4 regions of the Photobacterium sp. AWH4_225 genome follow, and region 1 is predicted to be linked to each of the others. Evidence: predicted binding sites of a transcription regulator. Region 1 holds the regulator's gene; each other region holds the start of a gene.

Region 1 (5,038 bases):
TCCAACCAGCCAAAGGGCTCGCAAATCCCCATCTGCAAACCCTACTGCCGCGCTTTTTGCGCCGTAAGCCATTGTTCACTCCCCTCTCCCAGCGTATCGAGACGCCTGATGGCGATTTCCTCGACTTAGCCTGGACCGCCCCTGTTGCCGATTGTCAGCCCGGCCAACCGGTGATGATCCTGTTCCATGGCTTGGAAGGCAGCTTTAACAGCCCCTACGCCAATGGCCTGCTCCATGCCGCCAAACAGCAAGGCTGGCTCGCGGTGATGATGCATTTTCGCGGTTGCAGCGGTGAGATGAACCTCAGGCCGCGTAGCTACCATTCCGGTGAAACCAGCGATGCTCGTTTCTTTATCCAGTGGCTTCGCCAGCAACTGCCAAGCCAGCCCTTTGTCGCCGTGGGTGTATCGCTCGGTGGCAATATGCTGGTGAACTACCTGGCGGAAAGCGGGGAGCACTCTGAGCTCTCTGCCGCCCAGGTGATCTCCCCACCGCTGGACTTAGCTGCCTGCTCGGAACGGATCCAGCAGGGTTTCTCCAAAATCTACCAGCAATACCTACTCGGCTCGATGAAGCGCAACCTGAGCCGGAAAATCGCGGCCCTGCCTAATGATATGCCGGTATCAAGTGAAACTGCATCGCAGCTACAAACCCTGTGGCAGTTTGACGAGCACGTCACTGCCCCCTTGCACGGCTTCAAAGATGCCGCCGATTACTACCAGCGCTGCAGCGGGCTGACCCGCCTTGCTGAAGTCACGGTTCCGCTTAGGGTGATCCATGCCAAGGACGACCCGTTCATGACCGAGGCGGTGATCCCGACAGAGCCGCTGCCGCCGCATATCCAATATGATCTGTGCCAGTACGGCGGACATGTCGGTTTCGTCACCGGCTCGTGGCGCCAGCCGGATTTCTGGCTCGAGAAGACGGTGCCGGAGTGGTTTGGCAAGATCCTAGGTTCGAGATCCTAGTTCCTAGAGAAGAGGCTCTTCTGTTCTGAACCTTATTGTCTTGGACTAAAACCTCTCGCTCTTACCCTGCCTAGGATCTAGGAACCAGGCACTAGGCTCTCTACAACTGACACATTTGCCAATATAATCCCGGTATCTCCTGCAACTGAAAAAGCGCCGTTATGAACATCCCTTGGCAAGACCTTGACCCTGAAACCCTGACTAACCTTATCGAGCATTTCGTCCTGCGCGAAGGAACCGACTACGGCGAGCGCGAGCTGTCACTGGCCGCCAAAGTCGACCGGGTGCGCAAACAATTGGAAAGCGGAGAAGCGGTAATTGTGTACTCCGAGCTGCACGAGACCATCGACATCAAATCCAAGCGCCAATTGGGACACGGTTAACCCTTCCCCAACTTTCGCACACCCTGCATTTTTGGCATCCCGGCTTGACCTGACCGCCCAGCCCTGTTAATAACTCTTTCCGTTAATGTTAACGACAGGGTATGTCATGTCTGCAAAACACCCCATTATTGCAGTAACAGGGTCCTCGGGGGCGGGAACGTCCACCACCTCCGAAGCATTCCGTAAGATGTTCAATATGATGAGCATCAATGCTGCTTGGCTTGAAGGTGACAGTTTTCACCGCTTCACCCGTCCGGAGATGGACGTCGAGATCCGCAAGGCCAAAGAGCAAGGCCGCCATATCAGCTATTTCGGTCCGCAGGCCAACGACTTCCCATTGCTGGAAACCTTCTTCCGCCAATACGGAGAAGACGGTAGCGGCCAGTTCCGCCGCTATCTGCACACGTTTGACGAAGCCGTACCGTATAATCAAATGCCGGGAACATTCACCCCTTGGCAGACGCTACCGGAAAATACCGACTTGCTGTTCTATGAAGGGTTGCACGGTGGCGTGGTTGATGGCGAGGTCAATGCCGCCCAGCATGTTGATCTGCTGATTGGCATGGTGCCAATCGTCAACCTCGAGTGGATCCAGAAGATCGTCAGGGATACCCGGGATCGTGGTCATTCGCGCGAGGCCGTGATGGAGTCGATCGTGCGCTCGATGGACGACTACCTCAATTACATCACCCCGCAGTTCTCCCGCACCCATATCAACTTCCAGCGGGTACCGACAGTCGATACCTCCAACCCGTTTAGTGCCAAGGCGATCCCGAGCCTGGACGAGAGCTTTGTGGTGATCCGCTTCCGCGGGATCAAGAACGTCGACTTCCCTTACCTGCTATCGATGATCCAAGGCTCGTTTATGTCGCGCCACAACACCCTGGTAGTGCCCGGCGGCAAGATGAGTTTTGCAATGGAGCTGATCATGCGACCGCTGATCCAGCAACTGATTGATACGGGGAAAATAGGATAAGAATATTGAGGCTAGAGCCCCCTTCACTAAGTGAAGTTGCCTTTGGTCCCATAGGGCCTATTGGTTCTATGGTTCTATGGTTCTATGGTTCTATGGTTCTATGGTTCTATGGTTCTGCAGGATATCTCTTCCCACAGAACCGCAGTACCATAGGGCCTTAGTGCCGCTATTACTCTTCCACCACCTCATACGAATGGGTCATTTCGACCCCTTCGCCCAGCATCAGGCAAACTGAACAGTATTTTTCCAGTGAATCGGCAACAGTTTTTGCCACAACGGCTTCGTCCAGGTTTTCACCCGTGACCACAAAGTGAAGGTTGGCGGTAGTGAAAATGCGAGGTGCCTGCTCACGACGAACCGAATTGATCTGCGCCTCACAGCCGGTAATTTTCTGTCCCGCAGACTTGAGTCCATCAACCACATCCACCGAGCTACACCCACCAGCAGCCATCAAAACCAGCTCCATCGGGCTTGGCGCTTTTTCGCCACCATTGCCGTCCATTACCACACTGTGGCCGGAATTTGACTGTCCTAGGAAGGTCATATTTTCGACCCATTTGACTCGTGATTGCATTGCTTTCTCCTTACAACTTTTACGGGCTTTCGGCACTATCTAGCAACTGTGTGATCATGTGCACACTTATGACTACAAAATGGCCTTTTCACATAGATCAATATCAAGAAAAGCGCGCCGAAAAAAGATAAAATCTGAACTAATTATTCACGTGAGCTTGCAGCCCAGCGGTTGACTGAATATCCTAAACGACGAACTAATTATGGTTAGGCCCAGCCGCATTATGAAGGACGTCGTTGTTGGGCAACAAACGCAGAGGAAGTTAGTAATATGGTTCCAGGTAAACCTCAAACAGATCCAACTCTAGAGTGGTTTCTTTCCCATTGCCACATTCATAAATACCCTTCAAAGAGTACTTTGATCCACGCGGGTGAAAAAGCAGAGACGCTCTACTACATCGTCAAAGGTTCTGTTGCGGTCCTGATCAAGGATGAAGAAGGTAAGGAAATGATCCTGTCTTACCTAAACCAAGGTGACTTCATCGGTGAATTAGGCCTATTCGAAGAAGGCCAGGAGCGTACCGCTTGGGTTCGTGCTAAGACCCCTTGCGAAGTCGCAGAAATTTCTTTCAAGAAATTCCGCCAGCTTATCCAGGTAAACCCAGACATTCTAATGCGCCTATCTGCGCAAATGGCTAGCCGCCTGCAGGTGACAAGCCAGAAAGTCGGTGACTTGGCATTCCTGGACGTAACAGGCCGCATCGCACAGACGCTATTGAATCTGGCTAAACAGCCGGATGCAATGACCCACCCAGACGGTATGCAAATCAAGATCACTCGTCAGGAAATCGGCCAAATCGTTGGCTGTTCTCGTGAGACCGTAGGTCGTATCTTGAAGATGCTAGAAGAGCAGAACCTGATTTCTGCCCACGGCAAAACTATCGTTGTTTACGGTACGCGCTAAGCTGTTAGCTGTCCGTAAAACGCACCAATATCCAAAAGCCGCCTTGTGCGGCTTTTTTATTACCCTTACCTTTCCCATTTCATGCTTTCAGGGCATTACTGTCTACCACGTCACTGTTTTTGTACTTGTATCTGCTTTACTTGATGCTACATTGTGCATATCAACCTCATCACCTGTAATGGAATACCGGTATGGACATCGAACGCTTTTCACCACATAGCACACATCACTTACATCGCGGTGTGATTTCGCCACTGCCTGATACCATCGAAATGACCGGGTTCAGTGACAGCCGCCACTATCTTGAACAGCACGAGAAGGTGAAGCGCCACACACCGGAAGCCCATTTGGGCTATCCGCTCGACAGCCTCAAACATTAATGCCTAAGCGTTAGACCCAAGAAGCCAAGCATTAAAAAGGCCTATGGCAATGATCGCCACAGGCCCTTGATGCCTTTCACTTATTCATCTCGGCACTGGTCCAATGAAGAAGCGACTAAATGAAAGAACGGCTAATTGGCATCGGTACTTTCGAAGATCTTATCCGCCGACGCTTCGACAAAGCCGGTATACAGCTCACCGTCTTCTTTCGGATATCGCTTGGCAAACTCATAGAAACCACCAGGAACAGTGTAGACCCCATCGGTAAAGCCTACTTCTACCCTGTCGGCCATGGTTGACGACTGCTCGAGCATCACTTCAGGGCTGCCCTTGACCTCACCACCAGAACTGTTGATGTCAAACCCGTTGTGACGCAGCAGGTGATTGACCTCAGCGACCTCGGTGAACTGCTCTAGCTGGTTAATGCTCACTGTAAAGTGGTTGGCACCGAAACCATGGGCAGCGAGCCAACCTGCATACTCGCTTTCTGCCGCCAGTAGCTCGTAGGTCGCATAATCCAACTCCCATAACCGCCCGCCATAGAGGAAGGCCGGATCATGCATCGCCTGCTCGGGTACCTGTTTAACCAAATCCCTGACGGTTTGTTGTAGCAGGGAGCTAAACTGTCCTACCATCAGTTCGCTGATAAACACTTTGGGAGCCAGCGGATTGGGGTGCTCGAAGTGCTCGGCATACAACTTCTTGGCCTCGAAACGGTAGCGGCCGCAAGGCTTGTAGCCAATCGCGATGAACGGAGCTGCCAGTCGGTCGAGACCAACCTGCGGCAGATTGAATGTCCGCAGCGCAATGTGATCATTGAGCAGCGGCTCTTCTTCGGTCAGCAGATCATGAAC
Region 2 (5,038 bases), 1.6 Mb from region 1:
TTTAGAGAAGGAAATGGTAACTTTAAAGTATTACTTTATAAAGATTATATTATTAGAATATCAAGGCTCTAATTATAATGTTCTTCATCACATCGAAAAAAGAAAACTCTCTTAATGTTGAACATATGTGAGCCTTCAGTGCCCCTATAGTGCCGGTTTACAAAAGCTAATTCCACTAATCTGCCCCATATTGACGTGGTTTAAGTAGGTTAACTTAGAAGCCATAAAGTACATGACATTAGAAACTGTTGAGGTTTTAAGCGCAAATTTAGCCATGCCCCTCCCCCTAATTCTTTGTTATCATTAAGCCAGATGACACTTTACCCGTGTGAAGATAATAATGAGCAACAACGACAATCAGCCAACCCTGTTTTGGCTGGATTATGAAACCTTCGGAGCCAACCCGGCACTAGACCGCCCTTGCCAGTTTGCAGGTGTGCGTACAGACATGGACATGAACATCATCGGTGAGCCGCTGGTGATCTACTGTAAGCCGCCTGTGGATTACCTGCCTTCACCTGAAGCTTGCCTTATCACCGGGATCACGCCGCAGGAAGCCCATGAGAAAGGCTTGTCAGAGCCTGAGTTCATTGCCCGCATTCACCAAGAGCTGTCTAAGCCGAATACCTGTGTGATTGGCTACAACAATGTGCGCTTCGATGATGAAGTCACCCGCTATACCCTTTACCGTAACTTCTACGACCCGTATGCCTGGAGCTGGCAGAACGGCAATTCGCGGTGGGATCTACTGGATATCATGCGTACTTGTTATGCGCTGCGTCCAGATGGCATGAACTGGCCGACCAACGAAGAAGGTTTGCCAAGCTTTAAGCTGGAGCACTTGTCTGTTGCTAACGGTATCGAACACGCTAACGCTCACGATGCAATGGCTGATGTGTACGCGACTATCGAACTGGCAAAAATCATTAAACAAAACCAGCCAAAGCTGTTTGATTACTTCTTCAAGCTGCGTAACAAGCGTAAGTTGCAAGAGCTGGTTGATATTGTTGAAATGACACCGCTGATGCATGTCTCTGGCATGTTCGGTGTTGAGTGCGGCAATACCAGCTGGATTGTACCGATGGCGTGGCATCCGGATAACAAAAATGCGGTTATCACGGTAAACTTGGCTATGGATCCTACCCCGCTTATCGAGCTATCTGCCGATGAGCTGCGTGAGCGTCTATATACCAAGCGTGCCGAACTAGGTCCAGACGAGCTACCAGTCCCACTTAAGCTAATTCACCTGAACAAGTGCCCTGTACTTGCGCCGGCGAAAACATTGCGTGCTGAAGATGCAGCCCGTATCGGTATCGATCGTGAAGCTTGCCTGAAGAACTTGGCAACATTGAAAGCTCACCCTGAAGTGCGTGAAAAGCTATTGGCAATTTACAGTGTCGAGCGTGAATTTGAAAAACATGACAATGTCGATGCCATGCTTTACGACGGTTTCTTCTCTAATGCTGACCGCTCTACCATCGACATCATCCAGAAAACACCAGAAGAAGAACTGGGCAAGCTAGAACTGAATGTCAGCGATAAGCGTATCAAGCCCCTGCTGTTCCGCTACCGTGCTCGTAACTTCCCAATGACCTTGGATTACCAAGAGCAGCAGCGCTGGAAACATCACTGCCAGGATTTCTTTGAACAGAACCTGCCAAGCTACATGCAAAACCTCGAAGACGTCGCTATGGAGCACCAGTCGAGTGAGAAGAACATGAAGATCCTAAAAGCTGTCTACGATTACGTACAAACACTCGTGTAAACTAGACACCATAGGCAAGACTCGCTTCTTTGCTAGCTAGCTGAAATTTGGTCAAAAAATTTTAGCCCCTTGTGCTCATGCAGCCGAGGGGCTTTTTAACAGTAATGATTCTTCGTTGTGAGATTGCGCAACACCGGAACTGCACCAACACTAAGTAGTGATGGATCTTTAAATTGTCATTCATGGATTCGAAGGTTGAATTGTAGTGATTGATATGACAACACAATCTTTAACACGCTGTTTCCGGTTTCCAAATGTCGATTTCGAGCCAGATGTCCACTTATTGGTTTGGCGAGACAAAACAGAAACCCCACTTACCTTACATGAGTCTCGTTTGCTTGAGGCGCTGTGCTATTGTGCTGGAGAGGTTATCAGCCATGAACAACTGCACAACAAAACCTTCAGCCAGTTAGACCCTTATGAAGACAGCGGCAATCATCACTACGATCTTAACACCGTGCTTAAACCTCTAGCAGCCAAGCTAGACCAACACGGCAAAATGGCAATCGAAATCGAAGTCGTTGCTCCATATGGCTTTAGGGTGCCATTGCCGGAAAAAATGTGTCGATTGGTTCATGAACCTGAAAAAGCAGAAGAAACAGTGACTCCCCCTATCGAAAAACACGATGATCAAGAGTTCCGTTCGGCAACTGAAGAAATAGTCAAAACCAGTGTTGCGCATAAAGTATCTGTGGCTGTGTTAGCGCTAATGGCACTCGGCGTCATTGTTGCTTCTTTTATGGGCTACCTATAACTGAAAAAATTCCGAAGCATAGCTGGAAAATCCGAAGTAACTAAGTGTGGCTTAGATCACGTTTATTTTGTATGATAAATGAGTTTCTTCACCCACACCTGAAGGGCTCATGGCATATCTACGTTCTTTCTTTATCATTTTTTTCTGCCTCATGTTAGGCAAAGGCATTCAACACCTTACAGGTTTAGCCATCCCAGGTAGCATCATCGGCATGCTGATTTTGTTTACCATACTCTCTATGGGGCTTATCCCTGCTCACTGGGCCATGCAAGGCTGTCATTTGTTAATCCGCCATATGGCACTTTTGTTTGTGCCTGTCGGCATCGGCTTGATTAACTACCTCGATCTACTTACCAATAACACGCTTATCATTCTTCTTAGCACTATCGGTAGTAGTGTGGTGGTTTTCGTCGTTATTGGCCTGGCAACACACTATAAGGAAAATCAATGATCTGGCTGCTGACTACCTTGGTCGTGTTCTATACGGCTCGTTATATTTCCAAGCATATCCAGCACCCGATCGTTAACCCGCTTCTCATCTGTTTGCTTGTGATCATTCCGCTGCTGATGTGGCTCGAAGTCCCCTACGAGACCTATTTCGAACAGAACAAGTGGCTAAACGCATTACTGGAACCCGCTGTGGTCGCATTGGCCTTCCCGCTTTATGAGCAATTAAGCCAAATCCGCAAAAAGTGGAAGGTGATTTTCTCAGCCTGCTTAGTAGGTAGTGTACTTTCTATGGTTACCGGCGCGGGTATTGCCTTGGCGCTTGGCGCAGATGCACAGCTTACAGCTTCTATCTTGCCCAAATCTGTCACTACACCGATTGCAATGGCCGTTGCAGAGCAAGTTGGCGGATTGCCTTCTGTTGCCGCTATCATGGTTATTATTGCTGGCTTGTTCGGTGCGGTATTGGGTTATCCCCTGTTTCGGCTTATCGGCGTAAAAGAACCTATCGCCAAAGGCTTAACCATGGGGACAGTATCCCATGCATTGGGCACGGCAAAGGCTGCAGAAGAGAATTATCAGGAAGGAGCATTTAGCTCATTGGCACTGGTGATTTGTGGTGTGATCACGTCAATTTTGGCGCCTTTATTGTTTCCACTCATCATGGCAGTGTTTAGCTAGCTTGTGCTAGTAATCGAATACAATACTAAATCACTGATAATATTCTATAATTTTTTTAGAACCTGTGTGACCCGACTCGCATTAATGCAAACCATGCAACGATACATCGTTAAACGTGATCAAGATCACTCAAATATACAATTACCAAGCCTACAATGTTTCTCCATACACAAGACGGAGTGAAAACTCATGCACACTAAAGTAATGGATGCTTTAGGCGCTCTACCCGCTGATCTAGCTTCTGCCATCAAACCAGTGTTAGAAGCTGAGAATTTCGATGCCACCTTAAGCCCTGAGGTGTTTGCTCAGTTAATGTCGAAAACCAACATGACTGACAGTGAATTGCGTGTTGCATTACTTCCGCTTGCCGCTGCTTATTCTGTTGCACCTATTTCTAACTTCTATGTTGGCGCGATTGTACGTGGTCAATCTGGTACGCTTTACTTCGGTGCTAACATGGAATTCGTTGGTGCTTGCCTTTCTCAAACGGTCCACGCCGAACAATCCGCCATCAGCCACGCTTGGGTGAAAGGCGAAACCGGTATTTCTGATATCACCATTAACTACAGCCCGTGTGGTCACTGCCGTCAGTTCATGAACGAACTAACAACCGCAAAAGAGCTGGTTGTTCAACTGCCTGAACGCGCTGCAAAGTCATTGCAAGAGTACCTACCTGAATCTTTTGGCCCAGCCGACCTGAACATTACTGATGCGCTGCTTACCAAAGTGGACAACGGTATTGAAACCGAAGCTTCTGAAGAACTTGTTCAGCTAGCATGCCAAGCAGCTAACCGTGCCCATGCCCCTTACACCAAGAACTTCAGCGGTGTAGCGTTGAAAGCCAAAGACGGTAGAACTTTCATTGGCATGTATGCCGAAAACGCGGCGTTTAATCCAAGCCTTCCTCCACTACAGGTTGCTTTGATTAACATGAATATGGCTGGCTACCCGTTGGCTGAGATTGAAGAAGCGGCACTGGTAGAAAAAGCGGACAGCACTATCAGCCACCTTTCTGATACGCAAACCACTTTGGAAGCGTTGAACCCAGATATTCCGCTGTCTTATGTTGCAGCCTAACTTTATCTGATTGAATAAAGTATCTGACTGAAAAAACCGCCAACTGGCGGTTTTTTTGTATTTATGCGTTTTTTGGCATTGTCGATTGTTTTTATTACAAAGCGGTTTTCTCTTGCTACCGGTAGGAGTATGATTTTCAAGTTATAAACTCAACCAATCGTTATTACATGTCGCATCAACACAACCCGCTCCAAGGGGCCAGCTGGATGATCTCTGCCGGCCTGGCTTTCGCTATCGTTAACAGCCTAGCGCAGTATTTGAGTATGATTCTTCATATTCCGTCAACCACTGTTGCTCTGTTTCAATACTTCATC
Region 3 (5,038 bases), 1.1 Mb from region 1:
ATGCTGACTGATAAAACCAATAAAGACTAACCTTCAATCAACTTCATCAGCAAATGGCCGTCATACATGGCCTGCTTCACCAAAGCTGCACCTGGCATGGTTGCCTGGGTATAAAACGAACTCTGTTCGATCACCAAATCACGGTTATAGACTGGCAATGATTGATTACGTACACAATCCATAATCGCCGGATATAGGATATCTTTTGCTCGATTGAATTCCCCACCGATGAGGATCTTCTCAGGGTTAAACAAGTTCACCATAATGGCGATGGCCTGCCCCAAATGATGCCCCAATTCGATAATGACCTGACGAGCCAAAGTATCACCTGCGATAGCCGCGTCGCAGATACGCTCTATCGTCAGACTTTTACCGTGCAAAGACGAAGGGTGCCCCTCACGCAGCCGCTGCTCCACTTGTTCGATAACCGCCTTTACGCTAGCTACCGTTTCGAGGCAGCCATGGTTACCGCAAAAACAACGCTTACCGTAAGGTTTGATTTGGATATGGCCAAGCTCACCCACATTGCCAATTCGGCCTTGAAGCACCACATTATCGAGCACGATACCGGCACCGACACCGTGGTGGATCGACACCAGAATAGAATTAGCGACATCACGAGAATTACCGAACAGTTTCTCGGCAAGTGCCCATGAGCGCGTATCATTACCGACAAATACAGGCAGTCCAGTCGCCTCGTGGATAGCCGGCCCAAGTTCTAGGTTGTGCACCTCGTAATGTGGCATCTGAATAATCGTGCCAGCATCTGCATTCACTACCCCCGGTAGCGACACAGCAATGGCAGTAATTCGGTCAAGCTCACTCACATGGTTGGCAAAAAAAGTGTGAATTTCTGAGATAAGCTTTTTCAAGACGGCATCTTGATGAAGCACGTCGACATCCTGACGCTCTTCTACCAGGATATCACCACCCAATTCATGCAAAGCGATTGTCAGGTAACCCCGCCCCAAGCGGATAGACATGAACTGCCAGCCTTCATTGGCTGGTACCAAGCCCACCGCTGGACGTCCACGACTGGAAGATTCTTGAATTGCCGTTTCTTTGATCAAGTGGGCATCAATCAGCTCACGGGTAATCTTCGTAATACTCGCGGGTGCTAATTGGCTACGTTTGGAAAGCTCAATGCGGGAGATTGGGCCAAACAAGTCGATAAGCTTGTACACGCTGCCGGCATTATTTCTTTTGATGTGGTCGATGTGACCAGGCTGGGCGACATACATGCCTAAACTCCCGATAAAATCTGTCATCATTTAATACAAATTGAATTTTTTTACTTTGCGAACTAATTGTGAAGCCGATTATGTTAAGTCCGTGACAATGGTCACGGGGATTCATGAAAAACAAGGCGATATTTGTGCCAGCTCTCATTCTACCGCAAAACTATTGCCTTTTTTTTAACTACAAAAATTAACCTTCATAAAGACAGCTCCTCGCAATTTTGCGATAATCGCCGGTCGCAAAATCCCCCGCCATGAGGTTAACGGTGTACAAAATTAACGAAGTCTTTGAAACAATCCAAGGTGAAGGTGTTTTCACTGGTGTTCCAGCCATTTTTGTCCGGCTACAGATCTGCCCTGTCGGCTGTGCTTGGTGTGATACCAAACAAACTTGGAGTGCCGAACCTCAAGATCATGGCTCTATCGAAGACGTTATGGCTAAAAACGGCGACTCTCCGCTCTGGACCGAGATAGACGCCGAAGGCATCGTTAGTTTACTCAAACAACAGGGATACACCGCCAAGCACGTTGTAATCACTGGGGGTGAGCCATGTATCTACGATTTGTTGCCGCTAACCTCCGCTTTGGAGCAAGCCGGTTTCCAATGCCAAATTGAAACCAGCGGTACGTCAGAAATCCTGGCGACGGAAAACACCTGGGTAACGGTTTCGCCGAAAATCAACATGAAAGCCAAGCTTCCAGTGCTCGCAACTGCGCTTGAGCGTGCCGATGAAATCAAGCACCCAGTCGGTACCCAGAAAGATATCGACCAGTTGGATGAATTAATTGACGGCAAGAACCTTAAAACTAACGTCAATATTGCCCTACAACCGATTAGCCAAAAGCCACGGGCAACAGAGCTCTGCATTGATACCTGCATCAAACGCAACTGGCGCTTATCTATCCAGACCCACAAATATCTCGCTATCGCGTAATAGTTTGATATCTATACAGATACCTTCTCTGTGCGGCTGTCTTACTTTCAGGACAGCCGCTCTATATACGAGACACATCTCCTTTCTTAACTTTGCACCTTTTTGTCCTATCTATACTGAGCAGAAAACAAATACCAATAAAGATTTTTGACCTATTGGGGAATTTATTATGCGCAGTTATATGGGATATACCCTGCTGTTTATCAGCAGCCTGCTGCTTGCTGCCTGTGGAGACAGCAGTGATACCGCCGCACCTGTTGCAGGCACACCAGTACCCGTTTCCACCACCTTCACGGTTTCTGTTGATGCACCCGACGGTATAATCCTTGCCAATCAATCCAGCTTCTCTCTGATACAACCCGCCTATGCCAATGCGGTAAAAGATCTGACTGAACAGAACTTTGCTGCAGTTTGGTTAGATGGCCAAGGGAAAATTTTTGACTCTATTAACATCACCCGCCTAGAGTCTCAAGGCGATGGCAAATATGTTCTCGATGCTGGCACCCGACCTAGAATAAACGCCGTGTTGTTAGTTGACTTAGACGGTGTACCTGAATTTACTGTCGGTGAGAATCTGCCAACCGGCTTATACATGACCCCGTTGGCAGCTGAACGCTTGGCAATTTCTCTCGAATCATCTCTTACCTACTACGCGCTTGCTCAACGAGTGGCAGCTGACGCAAGCTGGGGAGTATTTACTGATGTATTTGAGTCAGGCGCACAAGGTGCTGTTGCATTAGCGCTTGAAGATATCAATAAAATCGCTATTGATATCCGCGATACACTCTTTCCTAAAATTGGTGTTCAGGGCCTGACACTCGAAGATCTTATGAGCCTAACTATCGTACAGACCATGACGGAAGGAAGGCTTGAACGCTACTTTACCGAGCAATCTGCGGTCATTGCCAACATTCTGGCAATCCTGAATGATGGTTACTGGGAGATCAGTGCAACGGAAAGCAACGAGGGCAAAGGTATTTTTGCTGATTCAACATCCTATGACGGCAATGAAACCACCATTACTGAATACAACTGGGACAAAAACGGCAGTGAAGATATCTCTCTTAGCGAGGTATTCACCTATCTAAGTAACTCAACCACCTTTGGCTCTGAGGACATCCGTTCTCAAGTCCTGACTAATCAAGGCTGGGTCGGACTGTTTGAGTACCTAAAGGTACAGTTTTCCACCGACCGCAGTGCCTTGCTTACCGATGCGGCATTGAATACGTCGGATGAAAGAGGCGTCACCTTAGAAGCCAGGGTATATCCGCTATCGGGGAAGAAAATGCACGACTTTCTGTCGAGCAGGGAGAATCATTATCTGACCCGTTATATTCCGGATGACACCACATTCGCCGATGGCTCTTCCGGTTTTTACTTCACCTGGCGTCCAGAAAGTGAAACCTATCTATTGTGTGACAACACCAACGACAAAGATACTTGCCGTGCATATCCAATCCTAACCCCAGATGCAGGCTTTACCTCTCTCGACGATATCAAAACACCGTTGTTCGATATTGGTATTACTATCGATCAGGTCAACGGTTTCAAACTGAGCGATAATATCGTAGCCGAGTTCATCAGTGACGATTTCTTTACCGTCCGCTACTGGAGCCGGATTGCCGCCAATGAATGGACGATCCAAGATACCGGGGTTTGGGCACCGGCAACAGTATCAGGTCGACCTGTAATGAGGTTCGATGTGCCAGATATCATCAAACAAATTGCCGACGATTACCCATACAATGGTCGCAACCTATTTCTTATCGAAGATAGAGGCTTTGTAAATATCGGAGAGGTTTTGCTCGAGTTAGCAGAATTCAACTTCTCCGGGTTTGATAACGATGCCAAAGCGCAAATTTTTGCAGCGGCAAGCCGTGATAACCTGCCACCATTTGGTGAGTGTAATTTCGGCGACACCAATTTTGCCAATGAAGGATTATTCCTCAATGCAGTCACTGAATGTGGCGGCGATGAACGCTTTACCACTCAATCAGTGAATGATCTTGTCGACAAGACCTTAGTGCAGATCAGTGAACAAGGGGAAATTACCGCCCATATTCTACGCGGTGATAACAGCTGGGAGCATTATCGCAATACCTTGGAAGAAGTCGGTTCTCGTGCTTGGTCATTGACTGAAGAGGGCTATTTGAAACTCATTGGCGATACCAACATCGAAGATGAGTTCGATTACTGGTCACTTAACGGTTACGAGTATCAACGAAGCTTACTGGCAATTAAAGTTTTCAGCCAACAAGGACAACAAGCCCAAATATCCAGCACCATGGCCAAAGAATACGTGGCAGGCTCGTTGGCAGCTTGCCTAGAAGGTGATTCAGGCTGGGATCAAACCACGGCAACGCCCGTTGTCAAAGAAACCTTGGCCAACTACAACACCCAAATCCAGCAGTGTAAAGAGATTTGGTTTGGCCGCAATCCAGTGTTTACCGAAGCACTACTCATTGGTCAGACAGGTAATAACAGCGATGATAAAGCGCTGACTTTTGCTAGTGACACCGGGGGTGACAGTGGCAATCACAGTAACCCAGATACTGCACGTTACCTTAAATTGAGTGATGACTTCCAAGGTGATTTTTTCAAGGGTACTTATGTCGACGGAAGTGGCTGTGGCTTCAACTTCGACATTCTATGGAAAATAGAAGATGACGGCACCCTATATTACGAAGCGGTCGACGGTTCGATGAATGAGCGGATCCAAATCACCGATACCGACGGTTTGAAGCTGGCTATCAAAGCATTTAATCACCAGAGCCGCTGGCAGACCGATGAAACCTTGAACTACGCCAGTGATGAAGGTGAGATCTGGAGTGATATCGTCACCCTGATTGATGCCAGCCAAGTGCC
Region 4 (5,038 bases), 280 kb from region 1:
CACTCGGAAGTCGGCCACCGCTGTATTGGTGCCAAGGTTGAGGGACGTATTGTTCCGTTTACCTATAACCTGCAGATGGGTGATCAGGTAGAGATCATCACTCAGAAAGAGCCGAACCCGTCACGCGACTGGTTGAACCCGAATCTGGGGTTTGTGAATTCTAGCCGCGCACGCTCCAAGGTCCATGCTTGGTTCCGTAAGCAAGATCGCGACAAGAATATCTTGGCCGGTCGCGAGATCTTGGAAATCGAGTTGGTCAAAATCGGCGCCACCATGAAGGATGCCGAGGCCTATGCCCTCAAGCGCTTCAATGTTAATTCGGCCGATGAACTGTTTGCCGGTATCGGCAGTGGTGACCTGCGTATCAACCAGGTTATCAACCACATCAATGCCTTGGTCAACAAACCAACCGCCGAGGAAGAAGATCAGCAACTGCTTGAGAAACTGACCGAAGCGAGCAGCAAACCGGCTACTACCAAGAAGCCTCAGCGTGATGCCGTGGTGGTGGAAGGGGTTGATAATCTGATGACCCACCTTGCCCGCTGTTGCCAGCCAATTCCGGGTGATGATATTCAGGGATTTGTCACCCAGGGGCGCGGGATTTCGGTTCACCGCAGTGACTGTGAGCAGCTTGAAGAGCTCCGCCATGTTGCGCCTGAGCGTATTATCGATACGGTGTGGGGCGGCGGCTTTGTTGGCAACTACCATATCACGGTAAGGGTGACGGCGGCAGAGCGTAATGGTCTGCTTAAAGAGCTGACCAATACCTTGGCTAACGAGAAGGTCAAAGTCGCGGGGATGAAGAGCCGGGTCGACTACAAGAAACAGATGTCGATCATGGACTTCGATATCGAGCTGACTGATCTGGAAGTGCTGGGCCGGGTACTCAAGCGCATCGAGCAGGTGAGAGACGTCGCCGAGGCGAAAAGGCTACATTAAGCACTATTAAAATTGACGACAAAAGCGGGAGCCGAGGCTGCCGCTTTTTCTTTTGCACATAGAGAAGAAACCAATGAGTAAATCACAGCGTCCTATCGAACAACTGGTGGAGATCATGGCCAAGCTACGTGATCCGGACAATGGCTGCCCGTGGGATTTGAAACAGACCTTTGCCACCATCGTTCCGCATACCTTGGAAGAAGCCTACGAAGTGGCTGACGCGATTGAGCAGCAGAATTGGGATGATGTCCGAGAAGAGTTGGGTGACTTGTTGTTTCAGGTGATCTTTTACAGCCAGCTCGGCAAGGAGCAGGGGCTGTTTGATTTTGATGATGTGGTGCTGGGGATCAACGAAAAGCTCACCCGTCGCCATCCCCATGTCTTTTCTGATACCGAGTTTGCCAGCGAGGCGGACATCAACGCCAATTGGGAAGCAGAAAAGGCCAAGGAGCGTTCAGCTAAAGGGGAGGATAGCAGTGTCCTTGCCAACATTCCGCGGGCGCTGCCGGCATTGACTCGAGCCGATAAAATCCAGAAGCGGTGTGCTAAACATGGCTTTGACTGGGACACCTTGGGGCCAGTGGTCGACAAGGTCCAGGAAGAGATTGAAGAGGTGATGGAGGAAGTCATCCAAGTGTCACCTGATCAGGCTAAGATCGAAGAAGAAATGGGGGATTTGCTGTTTGCTGTCGCCAACTTCAGCCGTCATGTCCAGGTCAAACCGGAAGTCGCCCTGCAGCGAGCTAACCAAAAATTCGAGCGCCGTTTTCGCGAAGTGGAGAAAACTGTGCTAGAAAGAGGAAAGCGCCTTGACGATTGCTCGCTGGATTATCTGGATGCGATCTGGGATGAGGTCAAGCAAAACGAGCTGAAGACAAAGTAGGCTAGGTGGAGAGGATAGTAGCGCTCGCACGAAGGAATGGTCAAAGGATAGTCACCTAGTTTAGTAGATTTGATTTGAAACAAAAAAAAACCAAACGTGCTGTGATAGTTTTCACGTTGTGGCAATAAAGTGTGTCTGGTATACTAATTTCCCGTCCAGATACTTTTTATATCCTCTATACCAATCTTCCAGGTAAAACATGACAACGAATTACATTTTTGTTACGGGCGGGGTCGTATCCTCACTAGGTAAAGGTATTGCTGCTGCATCGCTGGCGGCTATTCTAGAAGCACGTGGTCTGAAAGTGACCATGATGAAACTAGACCCTTACATCAACGTTGACCCAGGCACAATGAGCCCGATTCAGCATGGTGAAGTATTCGTAACGGAAGACGGTGCAGAGACTGACCTTGACCTAGGTCACTATGAGCGTTTCATCCGTACCAAGATGACTAAGCGCAACAACTTCACTGCGGGACGTGTTTACGCTGATGTACTGCGTAAAGAGCGTCGTGGTGACTACCTAGGTGCAACGATTCAGGTTATCCCACACATCACCAACGCCATCAAAGAGCGTGTTATTGCTGGTGCAGAAGGCCACGACGTTGCTATCGTCGAAGTTGGCGGCACAGTAGGTGATATCGAATCTCTACCATTTATGGAAGCTATCCGTCAGCTAGCAGTTGAACTGGGCCGCGAGCGCGCTATGTTCATGCACCTGACACTAGTACCATACCTGGCAGCGGCTGGCGAAGTGAAAACCAAGCCAACCCAGCATTCTGTAAAAGAGCTGCTTTCTATCGGTATTCAGCCAGACATCCTTGTATGTCGTTCTGACCGTATGATCCCTGCTAACGAACGTGCCAAGATTGCATTGTTCTGTAATGTTCAGGAAAAAGCAGTTATCTCCATGAAAGACGTAGATTCCATCTACAAGATCCCACAGCTTATCAAGGCTCAGGGTCTTGACGACTTGGTATGTCAGCGTTTCGGCATTACTGCACCGGAAGCTGATCTTTCTGAGTGGGAACAGGTGATCTACGAAGAAGCTAACCCAACTGCCGAAGTTGTTATCGGTATGGTGGGTAAGTACATCGAACTACCAGATGCGTACAAGTCAGTGAACGAAGCACTGAAGCACGCAGGCCTGAAGAACCGCCTGTCTGTTAAGATCAAGTACGTTGACTCACAAGACGTTGAGAGCAAAGGCGAAGAAGCGCTACAAGGCCTTGACGCTATCTTGGTACCTGGTGGCTTCGGCGGCCGTGGTGTAGAAGGCAAGATCCTGACTGCACAGTACGCCCGTGAAAACAACATCCCTTACCTTGGCATCTGTCTGGGTATGCAGGTGGCATTGATTGAATTCGCACGTAACGTTGCAGGTCTTGAAGGCGCTCACTCAACTGAGTTTAACGCTGATACCAAGAACCCGGTTGTTGGCCTGATCACTGAGTGGGTTGATGGCGAAGGCAACGTTGAAGAGCGTACCGAAAAATCTGACCTTGGCGGTACTATGCGTCTTGGTTCTCAGCTATGTCACTTGGCTGAAGGTTCTAAAGCGCGTGAACTATACGGTAACCCAACGATTCATGAGCGTCACCGTCACCGCTACGAAGTAAACAACAACCTACTTCCTCAACTTGAGAAAGCAGGTCTGAAGATTTCTGGTCTGTCAGCAGACAAGAAATTGGTGGAAATCATCGAGATCCCGAACCACCCATGGTTTGTGGCTGCTCAGTTCCACCCTGAGTTCACCTCTACGCCTCGCGATGGCCACCCTCTATTTGAAGGTTTCGTGAAAGCGGCTGGCGCAAACCAGCGCGGTGAGCTTAACAAGTAAGGATTACGGATAGCTGTAGCAGTGATGGCTGCAGCTATTTTTTTAGCTTTTAATTTGAAGATAAAGCAAGAGGAAACACAATGTCTAAGATCGTTAAAGTTCTAGGTCGTGAAATCATTGACTCACGTGGTAACCCAACTGTTGAAGCTGAAGTTCACCTAGAAGGCGGTTTCGTAGGTATGGCTGCTGCACCATCTGGTGCATCAACTGGTTCTCGTGAAGCTCTTGAGCTACGCGACGGTGACAAGTCTCGTTTCCTAGGTAAAGGTGTTCTTAAAGCTGTTGAAGCTGTGAACGGCCCAATCGCGGAAGCTCTAGTAGGTAAAGACGCTAAAGCACAAGCTGAAATCGACCAGATCATGCTTGACCTAGACGGCACTGAAAACAAATCTAACTTCGGTGCAAACGCAATCCTAGCTGTATCTCTAGCGAACGCTAAAGCTGCTGCAGCAGCTAAAGGCATGCCTCTATACGAGCACATCGCTGAGCTAAACGGTACTGCTGGTCAGTTCTCTATGCCTCTACCAATGATGAACATCATCAACGGTGGTGAGCACGCTGATAACAACGTTGACATCCAAGAGTTCATGATTCAGCCAGTTGGCGCTAAGACTCTTAAAGAAGGTCTACGTATCGGTGCTGAAGTATTCCACAACCTAGCTAAAGTTCTTAAGTCTAAAGGCATGAGCACTGCTGTAGGTGACGAAGGTGGTTTCGCTCCTAACCTAGAGTCTAACGCTGCTGCTCTAGCTGCAATCAAAGAAGCTGTTGAGCTAGCTGGCTACGAGCTAGGCAAAGACGTTACTCTTGCTATGGACTGTGCAGCATCTGAATTCTTCGACAAAGAAGCTGGCAACTACAACATGAAAGGCGAAGGTAAGATCTTCACTTCTGAAGAGTTCAACCACTACCTAGCTGGCCTAGTTGCAGAATACCCAATCGTTTCTATCGAAGACGGTCTAGACGAGTCTGACTGGGACGGCTTCAAGCACCAGACTGAACTACTAGGCGACAAGATCCAGCTAGTAGGTGACGATCTATTCGTTACTAACACTAAGATTCTTGCTCAAGGTATCGAGAAAGGCGTTGCTAACTCTATCCTTATCAAGTTCAACCAGATCGGTTCTCTAACTGAAACTCTAGCTGCTATCAAGATGGCTAAAGACGCTGGTTACACTGCAGTTATCTCTCACCGTTCTGGTGAAACTGAAGATGCAACTATCGCTGACCTAGCGGTAGGTACTGCTGCTGGCCAGATCAAGACTGGTTCTATGAGCCGTTCTGACCGTGTTGCTAAGTACAACCAGCTAATCCGTATCGAAGAAGCGCTAGGTGAGAAAGCACCTTACAACGGTCTTAAAGAAGTTAAAGGCCAA

Evidence for each region. Region 1 encodes CRP, which controls carbon source genes, mostly activating them, when cyclic AMP is high. Its sites were predicted from a motif close to TGTGANNNNNNTCACA; they were not measured.
Region 2: a site for CRP is predicted at 3,713-3,728, ahead of cdd (cytidine deaminase). Genes of this name have one in related genera too.
Region 3: a site for CRP is predicted at 1,332-1,347, ahead of mlc (sugar metabolism global transcriptional regulator Mlc). Genes of this name have one in related genera too.
Region 4: a site for CRP is predicted at 1,923-1,938, ahead of ACXAD4_RS02485 (CTP synthase). Genes of this name have one in related genera too.

What each region holds. Positions count from the first base shown of each region.
Region 1 covers NZ_JBSWTF010000001.1:204,631-209,668, reverse strand. Annotated here, with positions in the region: gene ACXAD4_RS01050 (hydrolase) at 1-968, shown strand, start outside; gene ACXAD4_RS01045 (YheU family protein) at 1,130-1,351, shown strand; gene ACXAD4_RS01040 (phosphoribulokinase) at 1,458-2,327, shown strand; gene ACXAD4_RS01035 (OsmC family protein) at 2,497-2,901, opposite strand; gene crp (cAMP-activated global transcriptional regulator CRP) at 3,172-3,804, shown strand; gene ACXAD4_RS01025 (hypothetical protein) at 3,996-4,184, shown strand; gene ACXAD4_RS01020 (2-oxoadipate dioxygenase/decarboxylase family protein) at 4,316-5,038, opposite strand, start outside.
Region 2 covers NZ_JBSWTF010000001.1:1,845,183-1,850,220, reverse strand. Annotated here, with positions in the region: gene ACXAD4_RS08840 (hypothetical protein) at 1-72, shown strand, start outside; gene sbcB (exodeoxyribonuclease I) at 341-1,765, shown strand; gene ACXAD4_RS08830 (winged helix-turn-helix domain-containing protein) at 1,980-2,519, shown strand; gene ACXAD4_RS08825 (CidA/LrgA family protein) at 2,629-2,970, shown strand; gene ACXAD4_RS08820 (CidB/LrgB family autolysis modulator) at 2,970-3,647, shown strand; gene cdd (cytidine deaminase) at 3,837-4,724, shown strand; gene ACXAD4_RS08810 (DMT family transporter) at 4,892-5,038, shown strand, end outside.
Region 3 covers NZ_JBSWTF010000001.1:1,296,607-1,301,644, reverse strand. Annotated here, with positions in the region: gene mlc (sugar metabolism global transcriptional regulator Mlc) at 27-1,241, opposite strand; gene queE (7-carboxy-7-deazaguanine synthase QueE) at 1,505-2,173, shown strand; gene ACXAD4_RS06345 (hydrogenase expression protein HypA) at 2,343-5,038, shown strand, end outside.
Region 4 covers NZ_JBSWTF010000001.1:483,904-488,941, forward strand. Annotated here, with positions in the region: gene relA (GTP diphosphokinase) at 1-939, shown strand, start outside; gene mazG (nucleoside triphosphate pyrophosphohydrolase) at 1,013-1,822, shown strand; gene ACXAD4_RS02485 (CTP synthase) at 2,022-3,662, shown strand; gene eno (phosphopyruvate hydratase) at 3,743-5,038, shown strand, end outside.